Lentisphaera araneosa HTCC2155: one gene and its partners. The protein of the gene in region 1 interacts with the protein of each later gene in a pairwise test. Links are inferred from orthologs where the notes say so. Each region holds a gene or a part of one and is shown in the gene's direction. Other genes may lie near its edges.

What was found.
Region 2: the proteins of rlmB (region 1) and tsaE interact in binary tests that used the Escherichia coli proteins (3 or more experiments, as listed by UniProt). The link is inferred for Lentisphaera araneosa HTCC2155 from one-to-one orthologs.
Region 3: the proteins of rlmB (region 1) and LNTAR_RS01475 interact in binary tests that used the Escherichia coli proteins (3 or more experiments, as listed by UniProt). The link is inferred for Lentisphaera araneosa HTCC2155 from one-to-one orthologs.

What each region holds. Positions count from the first base shown.
Region 1 is NZ_ABCK01000036.1:10,590-16,730, reverse strand. What follows is about bases 2,174-5,046. They hold rlmB (23S rRNA (guanosine(2251)-2'-O)-methyltransferase RlmB), read left to right. Parts: upstream 2,174-3,249; coding sequence 3,250-3,843; downstream 3,844-5,046. Other genes in these bases: hemH (ferrochelatase), read right to left, coding at 4,966-5,046; LNTAR_RS22440 (sigma-70 family RNA polymerase sigma factor), read left to right, coding at 4,053-4,892; LNTAR_RS22450 (class II glutamine amidotransferase), read right to left, coding at 2,356-3,129; LNTAR_RS22455 (pseudouridine synthase), read right to left, coding at 2,174-2,363. Outside these bases: LNTAR_RS22470 (serine/threonine-protein kinase), read left to right, coding at 1-413; LNTAR_RS22465 (hypothetical protein), read right to left, coding at 586-1,056; LNTAR_RS22460 (SLOG family protein), read right to left, coding at 1,053-1,427; more of LNTAR_RS22455, read right to left, coding at 1,491-2,173; more of hemH, read right to left, coding at 5,047-6,141. UniProt on the Escherichia coli protein: Specifically methylates the ribose of guanosine 2251 in 23S rRNA.
Region 2 is NZ_ABCK01000018.1:82,220-88,486, reverse strand. Bases 1,652-4,650 are described here. They hold tsaE (tRNA (adenosine(37)-N6)-threonylcarbamoyltransferase complex ATPase subunit type 1 TsaE), read left to right. Parts: upstream 1,652-2,939; coding sequence 2,940-3,362; downstream 3,363-4,650. Other genes in these bases: LNTAR_RS16965 (RDD family protein), read right to left, coding at 4,087-4,587; tsaB (tRNA (adenosine(37)-N6)-threonylcarbamoyltransferase complex dimerization subunit type 1 TsaB), read left to right, coding at 3,359-4,036; LNTAR_RS16980 (thiamine-phosphate kinase), read left to right, coding at 2,044-2,943; LNTAR_RS16985 (methylenetetrahydrofolate reductase), read left to right, coding at 1,652-2,051. Outside these bases: LNTAR_RS16990 (O-antigen ligase family protein), read left to right, coding at 1-584; more of LNTAR_RS16985, read left to right, coding at 588-1,651; LNTAR_RS16960 (AIM24 family protein), read left to right, coding at 4,826-6,190; LNTAR_RS16955 (serine/threonine-protein kinase), read left to right, coding at 6,193-6,267. UniProt on the Escherichia coli protein: Required for the formation of a threonylcarbamoyl group on adenosine at position 37 (t(6)A37) in tRNAs that read codons beginning with adenine.
Region 3 is NZ_ABCK01000001.1:406,446-412,614, forward strand. The notes cover bases 1-2,901. They hold LNTAR_RS01475 (bifunctional ADP-dependent NAD(P)H-hydrate dehydratase/NAD(P)H-hydrate epimerase), read left to right. Parts: upstream 1-659; coding sequence 660-2,144; downstream 2,145-2,901. Other genes in these bases: LNTAR_RS01470 (1,4-dihydroxy-6-naphtoate synthase), read right to left, coding at 1-538; LNTAR_RS01480 (chloride channel protein), read left to right, coding at 2,266-2,901. Outside these bases: more of LNTAR_RS01480, read left to right, coding at 2,902-4,107; LNTAR_RS01485 (NAD(P)/FAD-dependent oxidoreductase), read left to right, coding at 4,094-5,635; LNTAR_RS01490 (sulfatase), read right to left, coding at 5,632-6,169. UniProt on the Escherichia coli protein: Bifunctional enzyme that catalyzes the epimerization of the S- and R-forms of NAD(P)HX and the dehydration of the S-form of NAD(P)HX at the expense of ADP, which is converted to AMP.

The sequences.
Region 1 (6,141 bases):
ATTTTATGAGTACAGAGCAGGCTCAAGCCCATCAAGACCTTGATTTTCGGACGGATTTATATTCCGTAGGTTGTACGCTGTATAATATGATTGTGGGGGATGTTCCTTTTAAAGGTGGTACCATTATGGAAATTATGGAACATAAGTTCGCCGATAAAGTAGTTCCCCCAAAAGAGCTGCGTCCCTATATCAGCAAGAGTACCGATAAATTAATTTTGGAAATGATTGCATCCAATAAGGATAAACGCCCAAAGTCTTACGATGATTTAGAAGCTAAGCTCGAAAAATGTCTACGAGTCGCAGAAAAGCGCAAGCAAGTAAGTGATGACAATAAGCAAAGCAAGGTGATCAAGGCTGTAGTGATTCCGCTCGTCCTTATTATCGTCATTCTTGTTATTGTTTTAGCACTTTAATTTAAATTTTTACGATTACTTAAGAATGTTATGCGCCGTTCCTTCAGAACGGGAGGATGCCAGAATTATAGTCCTATGGTTGAAAACCATAGGCGGGATTATGCCTTGTGCCTTCGGCACACTTACTAGTGTTTTTTACATAATAGAGCTAAATTGATTATGGAATAAATTTTCATTTCTGTCGGACATGGCGCAAGAGCAACCAAATGCGTTTTCGTATATTATTGACGCGTATTTGCCAACGGTAGTTTTCTTTGTCGCACACAAGTGGGTAGCGAATTTTTAGGTCGTTGATGCGATCGTAGATACTTTCGACCAAGTCTTCTGTGTCTTTCCCAGTCCAAGAGGCTAGAGCAGTGTTTTTTAGTGAAGGGTAGTTGGGGATTTTTGAGTCTTTTAAACTATTAAAGTTGTAGCCTTCTTTTGAGAGACGTAAAAATTCTTTACAAGTGATTTTATCGATGACCTCACCAATGGGAATTTTGTCATTCACAATGAGGTCTAAGTAAGTTAGATTATTTTTGAGTTCGCTCAAAAGTGCTCGCGAATCACCTTTGCTGCGTTTAAGCCACTTGCTGATTTCGCTAATGGCGGAACCCGCAGAGGCGAGAGATTTGAGGGCAGTTGGGATATTAAAACTCATGAATCATCCTCGGTGTTAAAATCAAAATGGAGTTGTGCATTGGGTCGAAAATCAAAGATTTTGAGGTCTCTTTTTCGAGCTTCCTCAAACATAGAGTCAGTTCCCTTGCCACCGGGGAAAACAGCAAGAGCATCGGCATAATCAGCCATTTGACGATTGCGCAGTGGGCCAGCCATTTTACCATAACTTTGCCAATCAGCTTCAAAAACTTTCACGGGGATTCCTTGCTGCTCAGCCCATTGCTTCGCGTCTGCGTCAACGCCGGTGGCTCCACCACAAATGACAGTTTTAATTCCTGTGATTTGCAGCAGTTGTTCGTAGTCACTTGGAGTGAGATGGTAATGACGACCGCCTGCGATAATTAATTTCATAACTTACTTCCTCGTATCTTTTACCATTAAACCTTAGCCTTTCAGAGTCAAGATTTTCCTTGCTTAAAAGAGCAGTTTAAGTTGGGATTGGAATGAGTGACGTTTTTTGCTAAAGGGGTCAGTGAAGGCGATAGATTGAGCGAGTAGTTGCATGGGCTTTTCATAGTTATCAGGTGGTTTCTCGACGAAGCTGGGGTAGAGGGGGTCATGCAAGATCGGGTAGCCGATTGAGGCGAGATGTACGCGGAGTTGATGTTTTTTTCCCGAAATAGGCTTGAGTTCGAATTTAACTAAGTTGTCCTTAGCTTCGATCACATTGATGTATGATTCGCTGTTGGCTTTGCCTTCTTTGATTGCACTTAGGAACCAAGGCTCACCAGCTTCGATACGGTTTTTAAGGTGCCAGTAGCCTTGGTCTGGAGCAGGTCCCGCAGAGATGGCATGGTAAGTTTTTTCGACTAGGCGATTTTCAAAAAGCAGTTGGTAATCTTTACGGATGCTTACTTTTTTACTAAAGAATACGAGGCCTGCCGTCAGTCGGTCAATGCGATGAAGAGGGGAGATGTCGGGATTATTTTGCGATTCTCGCAAGCGGTAGACCAAGGTTTCTTTTACATAGGGACCAGCGGGATGGATGGGGAGGAAGTGTGGCTTGTCGACGAGTAGTAGGTTTTCGTCTTCGTAAAGAATTTGTTCCTGAAAGGGGATGACTTTTTCATTTTCGACTTCTCGATAATAGATAAGGTGCTGATCACCACAATAAGGCGCCTTAGCATTTAGAGTTTCTTCTTGAGTTGTGGTGATCTTGCCTTCCGTAAAGCGTTTCGCCCACGTATCACGAGAGATTTGAGGAAAGGTTTCACAGAAGAAGTCGAGGTAGTTTTGGTGATGACTCTCTTTGGGGAGCCAGACTTTTGAGGGGATTAATTTACTCAAGGTCTAATACCTTCCCGTCTTTGAAAACTAGAAGTTGGCCCTTTTCGAACTGGGTCCATTCTTCGTTATCGGTAAGTGGTTCGGTTGCGATAATCGCAACTCGATCTTTTTTTGTCGTCACAGCAGAGAAATTAATGCTCAAATCTTTATCGCTCAGGTGCGCCTCGCTAAAGGGTGCTTGTCGAATAATATAGCACAAATGAGTGGTGCAATGAGCAAAAATGTATTTGCCGTTGGAAAGCACGAGATTGAAGGTGCCGAACTTAGCAGCTTCTTCACAAAATGATTTTAGGCAATCGTAAATACTCTTGAGTTCTGGCTCGTGAGTCGGGCTGAGTTCTCGGAAGCGATTAAGCAGATCACAGAAAGCCATTTCGGAGTCTGAATCACCAATGGGTTGAGTGGGGACTCCTCCAGAAAATTTATAACCCCACAAGTCGCCATTATGAGCATAAACCCATTGTTGCCCCCAAAGTTCTCGCAGGTAAGGTTGGGTGTTTTTTAATTCGACAGCGCCTATGTTGGCTTGGCGAATATGGGCGATAACATTGAGGGATTTGATGGGGTAGTTTTTGACGAGCTGTGCAATTGGTGATTCAATAGCTGGTAAGGTATCGTGAAAGCTTCTACAGGCACTTTCTTCAAAAAACGAGATGCCCCAGCCATCACTATGCTCGTCAGTAAGTCCGCCGCGTTGGGCAAAGCCGTCGAAGGAAAAGCAGATGTCTGTTGGAGTGTTGCAATTCATTGCAAGTAATTGGCACATATTATTCACCTAGATAATTATTTTATAAGCTAGTTTTTGGTGAGAGAATATTCAATCTGTTTGGATATTTCTTTTATAAGTGGAATATGTGAGCATAATATAATTTATGGAGTCATAATCATGAGTCGTTTTCAAAAACGTGGATCGCGCTTTGGTACGGATGACAATGAGAGTCGTGCGAACCGCCATGCACAGGGTGGACGCCCACTTTTAAAACAAGAAGATGAATTAGAGAGTTTCTTAGAAAGTAAAAAGACTCCTTTTGTCTTAATTTTAGATGGAGTCCAAGATCCGCACAATCTTGGCGCGTGTATACGTACCGCTAATGGGGCGGGCGTCGATGCCGTGATTATCCCCAAAGATAATGCGGCACCCATTACTGATACAGTTATGTCTGTTAGTTGTGGGGGAGCCTCCAATACAGCTATCTTTCGCGTTGTGAACATTGCTCGGACAATGGAAAAGCTGAAAAAGATTGGTGTGTGGATTGCCGGGACATCAGATAAAGCAGATCAAGATTTATACAATTCTGACTTGAAAGGCCCAGTTGCCTTGGTGATGGGATCAGAAGGGAAGGGTATGAGAAGGCTCACGGAAGAGAAATGCGATTTTTTACTGACTATCCCTATGGGAGGTACAGTGCCCTGCTTAAATGTATCTGTTGCTACAGGTGTATGTTTATACGAAATTGTTCGCCAAAGAGCCGAAAGCTGAAATAAGGCTACTAAAGACTCCTTTATGATTCAAACAGGGCTTTTAAAATTAATTTACAGTTAAGAAATTGAAAAAAAGTTTTGCTTTCTTTGTTTGAGACCTTTTTCCTCCCCATAAATGATTTATCCTTAAGGTAGGCACTGATTTTGTCAAAGAGGAAAAAGTGCAGTGAGAGTTGTAAACGTTGTGTCGATTTATTAGGAGGTTCTATGGGGCTCTATCAAGAAAGTATTAAAAGTTACATGCAAAGCATTGCGACTTTGCCTTTGGTCTCAGTTGAAGATGAGATTGAATTAGCCAAATTAATTGAAGCTGGTTCTGAGGATGCCCGTGAAAAACTGATTATTGCCAATCTAAAATTAGTTGTGAAGATTGCGCACGATTATAAATCACTTGGTGTTCCCTTGGCCGATTTAATTTCAGAAGGTAACATTGGTTTAATGAAAGCTGTGGAAAAATTTAGACCTGGTCATGGTGCTAAGTTTTCTTCCTATGGTGCTTGGTGGATTAAGCAAGCGATTCGTCGTGCCGTTGCTGAGCAGGGTCGCGTCATTCGCATACCCGTACAGTCAGCCGTTAAGATTCGTAAAATTCATCATGAAGCCATGTTGCTAGCTGAAAAATTGGGTCGAGTTCCTTCAATGGAAGAAGTTGCTGAAGCAACAGGTTTTTCAGTACGTTCTGTGCGAGGCATGTCTGTAGCATCAACTGCTCCTGCGGTATCACTGAATACAACTTTGAAGACTGGAGAAGAAGGTGTTTTAGAGGATGTGATTCCCGATACACTTCTTAAGCTGCCAGGCGATAATATGAATGAGACTGACGTGAAACAAGTTTTATTAGAGGTTATTGACTCGAAGTTAACTGAGCGCGAGCAAATGATTATTAAGATGCGTTACGGTTTAGATGGCCATCAGCAAAAGACTTTAGAAGAACTCAGTGATATGGTCGGAAGAACGCGTGAACGTGTTCGCCAAATCCAGTATCAAGCACTCAGAAAACTTTATGCGCATTTAGATTCAGATATTTTGGCTTCATTACAAAGTTAAGCTTTAGATCACTTAAAAAAAAGAGGCCCTAACTCGATGAGTTAAGGCCTTTTTTTTGTGATGAGATTTGAAACTAGCTTTCCGCCTTCTTCTTATCGGGAATAGACTTCATCATGAATAGTGGTATGATAATGATAGCGGCAGCTGCAAAGAAGGGAGCAAGGTAAGTGAACTTCCAATAAAGGATACCACCTAAGATGGGCCCTACAGTACGAGCAAAAGCACCAGCAGAACGATAGACTCCCAAAACTCGGCCTTGGTCACTAGCAGGTGCATACAGCGAAACGAGAGCTGTTAAGCACGGTATGACCATCGCTGAGCCTACAGCCATAAAGAAGAGACCGAGGTAGAGGACGAAAGCACTTTGCCAAAGTCCTGCAAGAGCTACTAAGGTGAGGCCAGGGATGAGTATGATAAGTCCCTTTTTGGTAACGACACCTTCGCCAACGCTAGCCGCTTTTCTACGAACATAGCCGCCTTGAACCATTGATAAAACGAAGCCAATGAAGACAAAGAGTAGTCCGTTTTTTCCTGGGCCATAGCCTAGGCGTTCATCAGTCAGAAAAGTCAGCATGTTTTCAGCAGCACCAAAGGCAACGAGGAAAATAAAGTTAGTAAAGATGACTGCGCTAACTCCAGGGTAGCTTTCAACCTTGAATAGTTTAATGGGGTTGATGGTACGGTGGATTTCGCCTTTGCCGCGTTTTTCTTCTGGGAGAGTCTCGGGGAATTTCTTATAAACAAAGAAAAAGTTAATCATGGAGAGTACAAAAGCAATGGCGGCTGGAGCAGAGAAGGGGTTGACACCATAGTCTTTCCAGTTAGATACTGTAGAGAGGTCGATAGCCCAAGCTGAAAGACCACCAATTGCAGGGCCTAAAATGAAGCCTAAGCCAAAAGCAATGCCGATAATGGCCATTCCTCTAGAGCGAGTTTTTTCTGAAGTTGTATCAGCAACTGCGGCGGTCGCAGTGGTGATATTACTACCCATTAAACCAGAAATGAGTCGAGAGATAAGGAGTAGGAAGAAGCTTCCAGAAAAGAACCATATTAAGTAAGAAAGGGCTATGCCAAATATAGAAAATAATAAAATTGGACGTCGACCAATACGGTCTGATATGGTTCCAAAAACTGGAGCCATAAGGAATTGTAGGAAGGAATAAATGAAGATTAGAGAGCCGCCAAATAGTGCCATTGTAGCATGTTCATTACCCGTTCCACCAAAAGTCGCTTCGATTTGGTGGATCAT
Region 2 (6,267 bases), on another replicon or contig:
TTACTCAGGCTGATTTTATTTATTGGCGGGAATTGATTGCCTTACGCCAAGATATCGGCAAGGAAAATTCTCATTACTTGAGCTACTGCCAAAAGAAACTTAAAAGCATTCAAATCAAAGAAGATCTCGCATACTCATCTCCCCATGAAACTTTGCTCAAGGCTAAGGCAAGTCGTATCGCACTCCTAAGCTTTTTTGCGCAAAGCGCAACGGCACTCGGTCGTCCTCATCTCATTCTCGAAGATTCACAAGGGCAAGCTTTCATCATCATTCAAGATGGACTTAATTCGATCCTCATTAACGCCAAAAAAACCAGTGTTCGCAGTCTTCCTCACCAAGAGATTATCACGATGATTCGTAGCCAAAAGTTCAAAACGAGCTTTTTCTCTTCCCCACAAGCCTTTTTCTCGGCGAATACCTACCTCTTTTCCCTTTACAACTCTCAATTTAAGGAGCAAAGTATAAGTCTCAATACTCCTTCACTCAACTGGATGATAAGTAAACAGGTTTTAGGTAAAAGTAATTTCCCAAAAATTCGTACGGAAAGCTTCTTTCATTTAACTCTAAAATACAAAGATTTTTAGTTCATGACTCAAGACGATGATCAATTAAATATTAACTTTAACGAAAGCAACCCCTTCCAAGATGCATTAGCAGGAGGAAAATTTTCTGTTGTCGTTGAAGTCGCTCCTCCACTCGAAGGTGAAGGCGATAGCGATAATATGTTCAGTCTCGAAAAAATTGCCGAAGAATGCTCACGACACGAAGAAATTGTCGGTATAGCAGTGAATGACCGTATACAAGGCCCTACGCACATACCCGCTTGGAAATTAGCACAACGCTTGAGTAAAATTTCGACGAAGCCCGCCATATCACATATTAGTGGCCAAGGTCATGACCAAGAAAGTTTTGAAGAAGAAGTGGCGGCTGCTAGCTCTGCAGGCATAAACAACCTACTCCTGATCAGCGGAACGCTTCAGGAAGGTGAAGAAAAGTACTTTGAAAGCACTGAGCAACTACGGAATTGCACTGCAAAACACGAAAACATAAATACTGGCGCTGCGGTCAATCCCTTTAAATACTCAGTTAATAGTAGTTTTGCCCAATATTTGAAGATGATCCAAAAGATCAGCTCAGGCGCTAAATTCATCACCACGCAAGCGGGCCTCGATATGAGAAAGTATGATGAGCTCCTACGTTTTTGCACTCACCGCGAAATTACCGTTCCGCTCATTGCTCGCCTCAATTTAATTTCTCATGATTGCTTGCCGATGATCACCGACCTGCAAATGGAACCCGGCGTCCCCCTTTCTCGCGAAATTTCTTCCTTAGTTCTTCGCGAACTCAACGAAGCTCAAGATCATTCTTCCTTCATGAACATTCAATTGCGTCGCCTCTGTCTGCAAATCAATGCTTGCGCACTCATGGGCTATAGTGGAGTTCAAATTAAAGGCATTAAAAATGCTGTCGAACTGCACCAAGTGATGATTCGCATGCGTGCTTGCATGGAAGAAATTATTAGCTTAGAACAATTTTACCAAGAATGGGACGCGCTCAATCAATCCGTCTCCTTCTCCCCGGGAAGTAGCATTGTGCAATCTCTCCCCAATCAAGATTTAAAAAGCTCGAACCACGCTCAAACAGGCACTTATTACATCTACAAAAAATCAGAATTGCGTCCCGTTGATGAATCTTTGAGTAGCGATAATACCGACGACCTGATCTACGCCGACTTCAACCACCCTTCGGAATTTGAAGTTTTCCGTACTAAGCTCGCAAAAAAACTCAATCTCGATGAAAAAGATGGCTCTATTGCACGCCTCCTCAAAAAAACGATAACGGGGATTTCAGACGATAGTCCTGCGGACTTAGCAAAAACTCAATTCACCGACCTCAGTGCTTGCCCGAAAAAGCTCATTCATGGCTGCTGCGGTGGCACTAGGAGTGATGACCTTTGCGAAGACGGCAAAAGTAGCTGTATTCACTTAGCGCGAATTGGCATGGCCGCGAGCCTCAACCAACTCGATTTACTGGAGCAACCAAGTGACTGAGGATGATTTTTTAAAAGATCTCTTCAGTAAGCTTCCCTCTGGCGATGCCCAAATCACTGTGCCCAATGGCGATGATAGCGCCGCTTTCACTCCGACTCCCGGAATGCAAACTCTCATTGCTTGCGACCAACTTATTGAGGGACGCCATTATTTAGCCGAAACTCCTGCCGAAATCTGCGGTGCCAAATTATTGAAGCGCAATCTCAGTGACATCGCGGCCATGGGCGGCATCCCACGTTATGCTGTGCTCAGCTGCAATGTGAATTCAGCTTGCTCGGAACAGTGGCTCAAAGACTTTCATCACGGCCTGCTTAAATGTGGCGAAGAATTTTCAGTTCACCTCATCGGTGGCGACCTAGCTTCCAGTCCCGGGCCCAACGCCTTTAGCCTTACGATTACTGGGGAGAGTGCCAAGCCCATTCAACGTTGTGGCGCTGAAGACGGCGATCTACTTTTTTCCACAGGCGAATTTGGGCTCTCTTTCCCAAGTGAACATCATCTTCACTTCACCCCTCGTGTGGAAGAAGGGAAATTCCTCTCTAGCTACGCCAAAGCAATGATTGATGTGACTGATGGCTTGCTCTTGGACTCACAACGCCTGCTTAAAGCTTCTGCAAATACACTTGATTTAACTTTCTTGACTCAAGAAATTCCCGCTCGAAATTTTTTAGCGAAAGATGCCTCACTCAAAGAAAGCTTCTGTGATGGCGAGGATTACGAACTCATTTTTGCTGTAGGTCCCAAGCGAGTAAAAGAACTCATTGAGCGATGGCCCTTTAGCACAAAACTCAGTAAAATTGGCGAGTTTAAAAAAGGCACTGGAAAAATCCTTGATGACGAGCACATTCTTCTGAATTTTATTAACAAAGGTTTCGACCATTTTCAATCATGATTTCTCATTCTGAACAAGAAACAGCGACGATTGCTGCGGACTTCGCAAAACGTATCTCGGCCCCCAATGTGATCACTCTTTGTGGTGACCTTGGTGCTGGAAAAAGCTGTTTTGCTCGCGCCTTCTTGCAATCTTTAGGAGTCAAAGGTGCTATCACTAGCCCCACATTTAGCTTAGTGAACCTCTATCAAAGTGAAAGTGGTGTGCAACTCGCGCACATGGATCTTTATCGCCTCGAAGATGACGAAGAGGCCTACCAGGCTGGCATTGAAGAAATCTTGCACGATCCGAATACGATCTCTCTCGTCGAGTGGCCCGAGCGCCTTTCTTGGATGCTCCCAAAAGATGCACTCGCCATCAACATTTCGCATCAGGGAGAGACTGAGCGCAAAATCGACCTCCCGGACATGAACTCATGATTGCACTTCTCGACACCTCAACCGACACGGCAGTTTTTGCCCTTATAAAAGACGGCGAAACATTGTTTCACGCAGAAAAAACGGGACGTTTTGGCGCCTCAGTTATTTTGCCAAAAATGATTGAATCCGCTCGCGAACAAGGGCTCCATATTTCCGAGGTCCAATCTTGGCTCGTTGGCAAAGGTCCTGGCAGTTTTACTGGCACTCGAGTTGGCATTGCTTTTGCCCACGGCATTTCTACTGGTTTTGGAACCCTCATGAAAGGTTGTAATAGCGGCTTCTCTTTCCTTGAATATGCTATTAAAGAAAAACCCGATGTTCAAAGCATCGCCGTTCTTCACGATGGACGTCGAGACGAAGTCATCGCCAATACTTTTGAACTGCTTGAAGGCCAATGGACAGAAAAAGAAATTTTCATTTGCAAAATTGCGGAGATCGCAGAAAAATCATCTGAGTATGATGCGCTGGTCAGCCCCATGCCTGAAGAAAAACTCGCTGAAGTCAATTCCTCGATTCCTCTCATTTGCGATGTAAAACCGCATATCCAAGGCTTATGCCTCGATGGCCACGCCCATCCCAAAGATCCAAGTGAAGAAGCCCTAAGCCTACAGCCCATTTACGTGCGCCCCGCGGTATTTGTCGAACCACTTAAAACGCGCAATCCGCAAATATAAAAAGCCTGACGCAAAGCATCAGGCTCTTGAAATCACTTGAGTGTTAGCTCTTAAAGAGCAACGACTTTTGTATCTGCAAAATAATCATGGCCACAACGTTTCGCTGAACCGAAAATAAAAACTAAATTGACTAGTGACAAGACTTGTCCTATAACGGGGATCATTCCTAGAAAATTATATAAAGTATAGCGTTTAATGATATGACGACCAAAACTCGCTTGCTCGCCGTCATTCGTAACAATTTTAGTCTTCATCGCTTTCTTGCCTATGGTTTGAGCATCATTTTTTAGGAATTTATAATTAATTCCTAAAAAGATCACAAAGCCTACTAAACTCATCACTAATGTATAAACTAAGCTCGGCTGATGCCCTTCAGTTATACCATCAAAGCCACCTGTAAAATACATGAGTGGTATAGTAATTAGCCCAATTACCAAGCCATCTATAAAAGATCCTAGAAAACGCTGCCAACGTGATGCTAAATTATAATTTATATTGACCTCATCCAAGACTTCAGCCTCGGGTGCTGCGTAGATATTCTTCTCTTCCATTTTTTCCTTCTCCTTGTTCAATTTATTCCATTTAGGTTTTTCATTATGCTTGCTCTTTACGAAAAATCCGCCACATATGTGAAATTTTATTAGAAAAATTGCGAATTTTTACCCATTCCTCCCAAGCTCACTTTTTATAAACATTCCATTTTTCTATTCTTGACGCAAGGTATAGAAGTTACCTTATTAATTTTTTATCAATAAGTTCTAAAGGAAGATTTATTTCTACGAAATTTTTATGAAAATCGCTTTCGACATAGCCAAATTTCTTACGACAAAAGCTTTCAAGCTACTGATGATTGTCGTTTTTATACTCGTGGCGATACAAGTCAAAAAAAGCCTTGTGCAATGGTATGAAAAGCGCGATAAAAATATTGCCGATATTCACTCATTAAATTTAGCTCTTGAGGAAGTTGCTCAAAGTCAAAAAGATTTACTAACTTCGATGAAAGTTAATAAGCTTAAGATTCAACAAGAACTCGACCTGCAAAAGTCATTAAAAAAATCCATTGCTCAGCACAATGAGAACGAACCGCTCTTTTTTCTTATTGATGATCGCTTAAAATGGGAAGCCAAATTAAAGCTCTTAGAAGAAAGTTTAAAAAAATCCGAGGCACTACAAGAAAAGCTTTTTCTCATCAGTCGCGACAGTCGCAAAACCCAAGCCAAATTAAGGTCGGACACTCAAAAGTATAAGCTTGAACTTGAGCAGAAAGAAGCTGAACTCAAGAAGTATGATTGGTATGAAAGGCATGTCAAAAAAATTACTGGCACCATCCTTATCGTTGCTCTTTTTATTTTATTCGCCCCCTTAATTAACCGCCTGTTTTGGTATTATCTCCCTGGTGCTTGGGTCGAAAAACGTCCGCCTTATTTTCTCCAGGAAGAAGGTCTTGCTGAAGAAGTCAGTTTTTGGTCCGACACCAATAAACAGGTGAAAATTCAGCTCAAAGAAAATGAAAGTATCTCTGTGAAACAAAACTGTTACAATAGTTTTGATGAACCGCTTCAACGTAAAAACCGTTTCTTATGGGACAAAAAAGCCTGGATTATTTCTTACTCGGCAGAAATGATCAACATGACGGACTTTAGTAATGCCAATGAGCAGGGTCAGCAACTCACTCTTATCGCGCCACAAGCCGAGGATGAACTCTGCAAAATAACTTTAAATCAATGCCAGGGTATTATTCTCAAGCCAGGGCAAATCATCGCCATCAAGGGTGATATTCAATTAAGTACTCGTTGGAACTTCTTTAGCATCCACAATTGGCTGCGCTTGGTTTTCAGACACATCATTTTCTCTGGAAGTGGCGAAATTTATCTGTACCTCCACGGCGGTGGGGATCAAATTAACGGCGAGACCCTGCGCATCAAAGAAGATCACCTCGTGGGCTACCAAGCTTCGTGCCCCGTGGGGCTCGTTCGCAATGAAAATCTCTGGCATTATTTACTAGGTAAATGCAATCTCTTTGACTATCGCTTTAAGTCCGATAAGTTTATCCTTATGCAAAACCAATCTTCACCTATACAGAATAACAAAACTCCTGGCGAACGCTTCTTCGATACGATTTTAGGCGCCGTAGGAAAATTCCTCGGATTTTAAGAATGGCTAAAGATGACTTAGACCTTCAACGCGCCTTCGATAATTCTTCGGAACTCATTGCTAATTTTTATCACGAA
Region 3 (6,169 bases), on another replicon or contig:
TCGGAAGGGAATATTCAGCTTCCCACCAATCACCTAAGTCAACCAAGCTATGCAAGCCAAAATCTTGATAAGTAAAACGGCTCTCGTGAATAATTAAACCTGCATCAGCTTCCCCTCTCTGCAAGGCAGGCATAATCTCTGAAAACAAACATTCTTCCGCTTGAAAAGTATCTCCTAAATAAGCTTTCAGTAAGCTATAAGCACTTGTATCAAAACCTGGGACGAGGATTTTGGATTTGAGTAAATCCGCTTTTGAAAGGTTCTTATTCGCTGAAATTAAAATAGGACCACATGCATGCCCCAAAGCAGCTCCCGAATTCAGCACTAAATAATCCCCCATAACTTTTGGAATCATCCCAAATGAAGCTTTACAAAAGTCCACCTCGCCTTGCTTCAAAAGTTCATTGAGTTCTTGAATATCAAGTACATTCAGTTCCAAATCATATTTTTGAGAAAACTCGGAGTGATGCAATAAGTGATAAAACATAAAGGTGTCGTTGGGACACGGGGACATTCCTAACTTTATTTTTCTTTTCATTTTCATCGCTTTTAATTATTTTTGCTAATTTAGCACCAGCTAAGAAAAATCCCTTCTCGATTCACCATTTACTTGACCTAAGCTTTTGAGTCTTTAAGTTAATATTAAACTAGGCTTATTTATGAAAATCATCAGTTCAGAAACGATGCGAGATCTTGATGCTCGCACCATTGCCAATAAACGAGTCGCTTCACTCGAACTGATGGAGCGTGCTGGAAAACAATGCTCCGAGCAAATAGAGCTCTTCTGTTCACAACTAGCACCACATCATAAAAAACGTCTAATCATTCTTTGCGGTCCAGGAAATAATGGAGGTGACGGCTTTGTCATTGCACGTTATTTGACCTCCAAGTTTGAGGTCAAAACCTACTGTACACACAAGCAAGATAAGTTAAGTCCAGATGCAAAAACAAACAGCTCCAAAGTATCTGAGCTTTGTGAGTTTGAGGCTTCCTCTCAACTTTTGAATAAAATCACTGAAGGGGACATCATCATTGACTGCCTTTTTGGTACGGGTTTAAATCGTGCCTTAACTGGCGAATACGAAACTCTTGTCAATTCAATTAACGCTAGTCAACTACCCGTCATATCAGTGGATTCACCTTCCGGCTTACTCTCAGATGGACAAGTGCCCTCTGCTGCCATCAAAGCCACCATTACCTTAAGTATTGGACTGCCAAAAACATCATACTTTCAAAACGATGGCCCCGCTCATGTGGGCTCTCTAATAAATTTAGATATCGGTTTTTCCAAAGATTACATAACTCAAGCTCCTTCCGAGGGGCAGGCTTTTTTTGCGCAAGACGCAAAAAAAACTTTACAAAGCTTCACTTACAATTCACACAAATATACTCGAGGTCAATGCCTCATTATCGCAGGTTCCGAGCTCTACAATGGCGCTCCCATTATTGCGGCGGATTCCGCAGCTGTAAGTGGTGCTGGCATGGTTATTCTTGCTCATGAATCTTTGCGCACTCCGCAAAACCCAGGAATCATTTGTTTAACAAAACCCCCAGACATTATCAAATCTCACTTTTTTGAAAAATCCCAGTCGGTCTTAATCGGACCTGGTATCGAGATCAACGACAAAAACAAAAAACTTTTTACACACTTAATAAAGTCAGATAAAGCGCTAGTCATTGATGCTTCTGCCATTGACCTAATTGCAGATAATAAAACTTTATTCCCTCGCAATGCACCAACGATAATAACGCCTCACGCAGGTGAACTCCAACGCTTAGCTAAAGGCTTAAACATAAATCACTCAGATCTAAGCAAAGCAGCTCAGCACATTGCTCAAAATTTATCCATACAAGTTTTACTTAAAGGTCCACAAAGCAAAATCTATAATGAGCAAGGAGCATTCTCCTACAACACAAGCGGGAATTGGGCCTTGTCGACTGCGGGATCAGGAGATGCTTTAGCGGGAATCATTGCCTCGCTATGGGCTAAAAAAGACATCAACTATTATGAGCAAGCTCAGCTCGGCTGTTTCATACATGGCAAATCTGTCGATTTCTATACTGGCGCAAAACGTTCTTTTACCGTGGATTTATTTCCTAGCTTAATTTCAAAAGTCTTGCATTCACTAAGCCCTTTAGCTTAAATACACAAGTCATATCCTATCATTCAATACTTAAGAATTTTAATGATTTTCAGTGTTGTTTGTGGACAGTCCTTAAGTCGGCTTTATCTTGCCATGTTTTCATGCCAACATAGACCCGCTTATGAACCTAAGAACAATCAAGTTAAAGCTCAAGAGAAATCGCCCTCTAAAGATGGTGGTTCTCTCGATTACTGTGGGAGTCATAACGGGTCTCGTTGCCAGTTTGTTTTTCCTTTTTTTAGAATGGGCAAAAGCGATTATTTTTGATGGTATTTTAGGCTTAAAACTCGCCTCACCTCCTGGGGAACATATCATTAGTGATGATAATTTAATTCATATAAAAACGACACTCTACGATAGAATATTTTCTAATATCCCTCAGTCACTCTTAATTATTTTAGTCCCAGGGCTTGGTTGTGGCTTAGCCGCTTATCTAGTTCGACGTTTTGCTCCTAATGCTGCTTACGATGGAACATCCGCACTTGTGGATACCTTTCATAATAAACGTGCAAAAATGAAGCTCTCAACAGCATTTACTAAAGGCATTGCTTCAATTATCACCCTTGCCAGTGGTGGTAGTGGCGGTAAAGAAGGTCCCGTAGCACAAGTCGGTGCAGGTTGTGGCTCCTACTTAGCGGACAAGCTCAAGCTTTCGGTTAAAGAAAGGCGAGTTCTATTCTTATCGGGCTGTGCAGGTGGCTTAGGTGCTATTTTCAGAGCTCCACTTGGCGCTGCTATTACTGCGGTAGAAGTTCTCTATAAAGAAGACTTCGAATCGGAAGCCATTATGCCTTGCGTTATCGCCAGTGTTACATCTTATTCAACCTTTATGCTGACTTTTGGTAGCCATACAATTTTCAATCTCGGTGAAGTTGAAAGTTTCGAAGGCTTCTTCCATATCCCCTCTTATATCCTACTCGCCCTCACCTGTAGTGCAATCGGCGCCTTTTATGTCAAATTCTACCAATTCACTAAAGAATTTTTTATTAAATTAAAAATTCCCACCCCAATAAAACCTGTTGTCGGAGGTATGCTTACTGGCCTTCTTGCCCTAATCATGCCCTACGCCTTGGGTGATGGTTGGGGAGCTATACAAGAGGTTATGGATGGCAATCTAACTTTGGGTTTTATTGCCTTGGCCGTTATAGTCAAAATCGTCGCAACCTCTCTCACCATCGGTTCAGGGGGTTCTGCAGGTATTTTTGGTCCGAGCTTATTCATTGGAGCCATGACGGGAGGCTGCTTAGGCTCCTTCCTTCACATGCAATTCCCTGACAACCCTATGGTCCCCTCGATTACCGCTTTTGTCATGGTCGGTATGGCAGCTTTTTTTGCGGGTGTCGCAAATGCCCCTATTGCATCCATTATCATGGTCTGTGAAATTACCGGTACATACAACCTCCTTGCTCCCCTCCTTTTAACCTCTGCCTTCAGTATGCTCTTCAACAGTAAGGTTTCTATATTCAAACCACAAGTCTTAAATAAATTTGAATCTCCCGCACACAAAGGAGATATGACCGTCAATATTTTGCAAGAAATCCAAGTTGGAGAAGCCGTCGAACTATCCCAAAAAATCAAAACTGTTGAAGCCACTACCATGCTTGGACAACTTTCTCAACTTGTACGCAATACTGAACAACACATCTTCCCCGTTGTCCGCCAAGGAAAACTTATAGGCATTGCAAATTTGGACAAAATCCGAACCGTTATGTTCAACCAAGACACCTATTCCATGCTCATTGTCGCAGACATTATGGAGAAATCAGTCGTCTTAAAAAGTAACATGACACTCTATGAAGCTCTAGGTAAATTTTTAAACGATGGACACCTTGAACTTTGTGTAGTAAATGACGATAACGAAGTTATCAGTATCCTCCGTTACCAAAATTTAATTGAAGCATACCACAAAGGTGTAAACCTCCACAACTACGACAAAGAAGACAGTCTACATGCCCCTATTTAATAACATCTCACTTTCTCCCGGTGCCTCTTTAGAAAACGCCTTAAAAAAACTGGATCCAAGTTTTAAATCCTACAGAATTCTAAAGAAATCACTCGATGCACGTAAAAAGAAAAAGATTATGTACATCTATAACGTGGAAACTTTCACCACTGAAATGCCTCCACCCAAAGAGAAAATTGTTTTAGATCGCTTCCCTGCTGACAAAAAGCCTATGACTACAATTATTGGCGCTGGCCCAGCAGGTTTATTTGCTGCCTTACGCTTAGTGGAGCGTGGTCTCCCTTGTCGAATCCTCGAACGAGGCAAGCCAATCCTAGAACGTATGCGCGACATCTCTCGTCACTGGAAAAAGGGTCAATTGAACCCCGACTCAAACGTATGCTTTGGCGAAGGTGGTGCGGGAACTTTCTCTGATGGCAAGCTGATCACACGCATTAAATCTGAGCATATTGATTACGTCATGCAACGCTTCGTGGACTTCGGTTCTCCAGATGAAATCATCTACTTAGCCAACCCTCATGTTGGCTCCAACCAAATCCGTAAAGTCATCTCTCGCCTTTCTGAGTACCTTCAGGAAAAAGGCTGCGCAATTGAGTACGATACTCGCGTCGAAGAATTTAACTTAGTGGACTCACAGCTTGAATCCGTGACTTGTCAGAATGGCAAAAAGTTTGAATCAGATCATTGGATTTTAGCAAGTGGCCACTCAGCTCACGATATCTATCGCAGCCTCATCAATGTAAATATCCTATGTGAATCAAAATCCTTTGCCATGGGTTTTAGAATTGAACACCCACAGGAATTCATTGCTAAAGCGCAATATGGTAAGTTCTATAATCACCCCGATATGCCCACAGCCAATTACAAAATTTCTTGTCATGACAAAAAGTCTAACGTCGGTGTCTATTCATTCTGTATGTGTCCTGGTGGCTACGTCTTAGCCTCCAGTGCCCAGGCAGGTCAAATGGTGGTCAATGGTATGTCAAACTACAATCACGGCTCACCTTTTGCCAACTCTGGTCTAGTTATAACGATCGACAAAGAGAAATGGTTGGGAACTGACCCTCTAAAAGCTTTGGACTTTCAAAGCTCCATAGAAAAGAAAGCTTACGATGTTGGGCAAGATGCTGGGGCGACCATTCATATACCTGCTCAGACACCCGAAGATTTTATGAACGACCGCGCGGGTAAAATTGGCAAGAGCTCATGCCCCTCAGGAGTCATATCTGCAAACCTTCGAGATATCTATCCAAAAGAATTGAATGATGCCTATATAAAGGCCTTGGAAAACTTCGAGCGTAAAATCCCTGGTTTTATAACAAACAACGCCCTTCTTCATGCTGTGGAAAGCCGTACTTCCTCTCCGATTCGCGTCCCTCGCGATAAAGCGAACTTGGAATCTCCCTCATGTAGTAACCTCTACCCCTGCGGTGAAGGTGCGGGCTATGCCGGAGGAATCACCTCTGCAGCAGTTGATGGCATCCGTTGTGCAGAAGCTATCTTCGAAAAAGCTTCTGCTGAACTCTAATATTTTTTACGACTGTTCTTTTTAATGAGCTGAGGCATCGTCCTTTCTTTTTCAGCATCATACTGTGACGCAAAATAAGAGGCGAACTGCTTCTTAAGTTTCCTGAGGACCTCAGCATACTCGGGATTATTGGCAAAGTTGGTCGTTTCATTCGGATCTTTCTGATAGTCATAGAGTTCAACTTCAACAATATCATTTTCGTCAAACTTCATAAAGCCATAATAATTTTTTGGCATCCATAAAGTTAAACGATACTTCCCCGACCTCATGGTGTAACCATGATTCGCCCATCGTAAATATTGACTAATCGAATAGTCTTTTACCTTCGCTTTTGGGTCCTCTAAAATCGGACTTAAGTCTTCACCTTCCAATTGCTCCGGGATCTCCAAACCAGTCAATTTACATAAGCTAGGAAAGATGTCGATAAACTCTGTTGGCGACTGACTCACTTGACCCTTCTTTTGATTCGGAGCCGAAATAATGAGTGGTGCTCGTGTCGCTTGCTCAAAATTAGAGTGCTTACACCACAAGCCA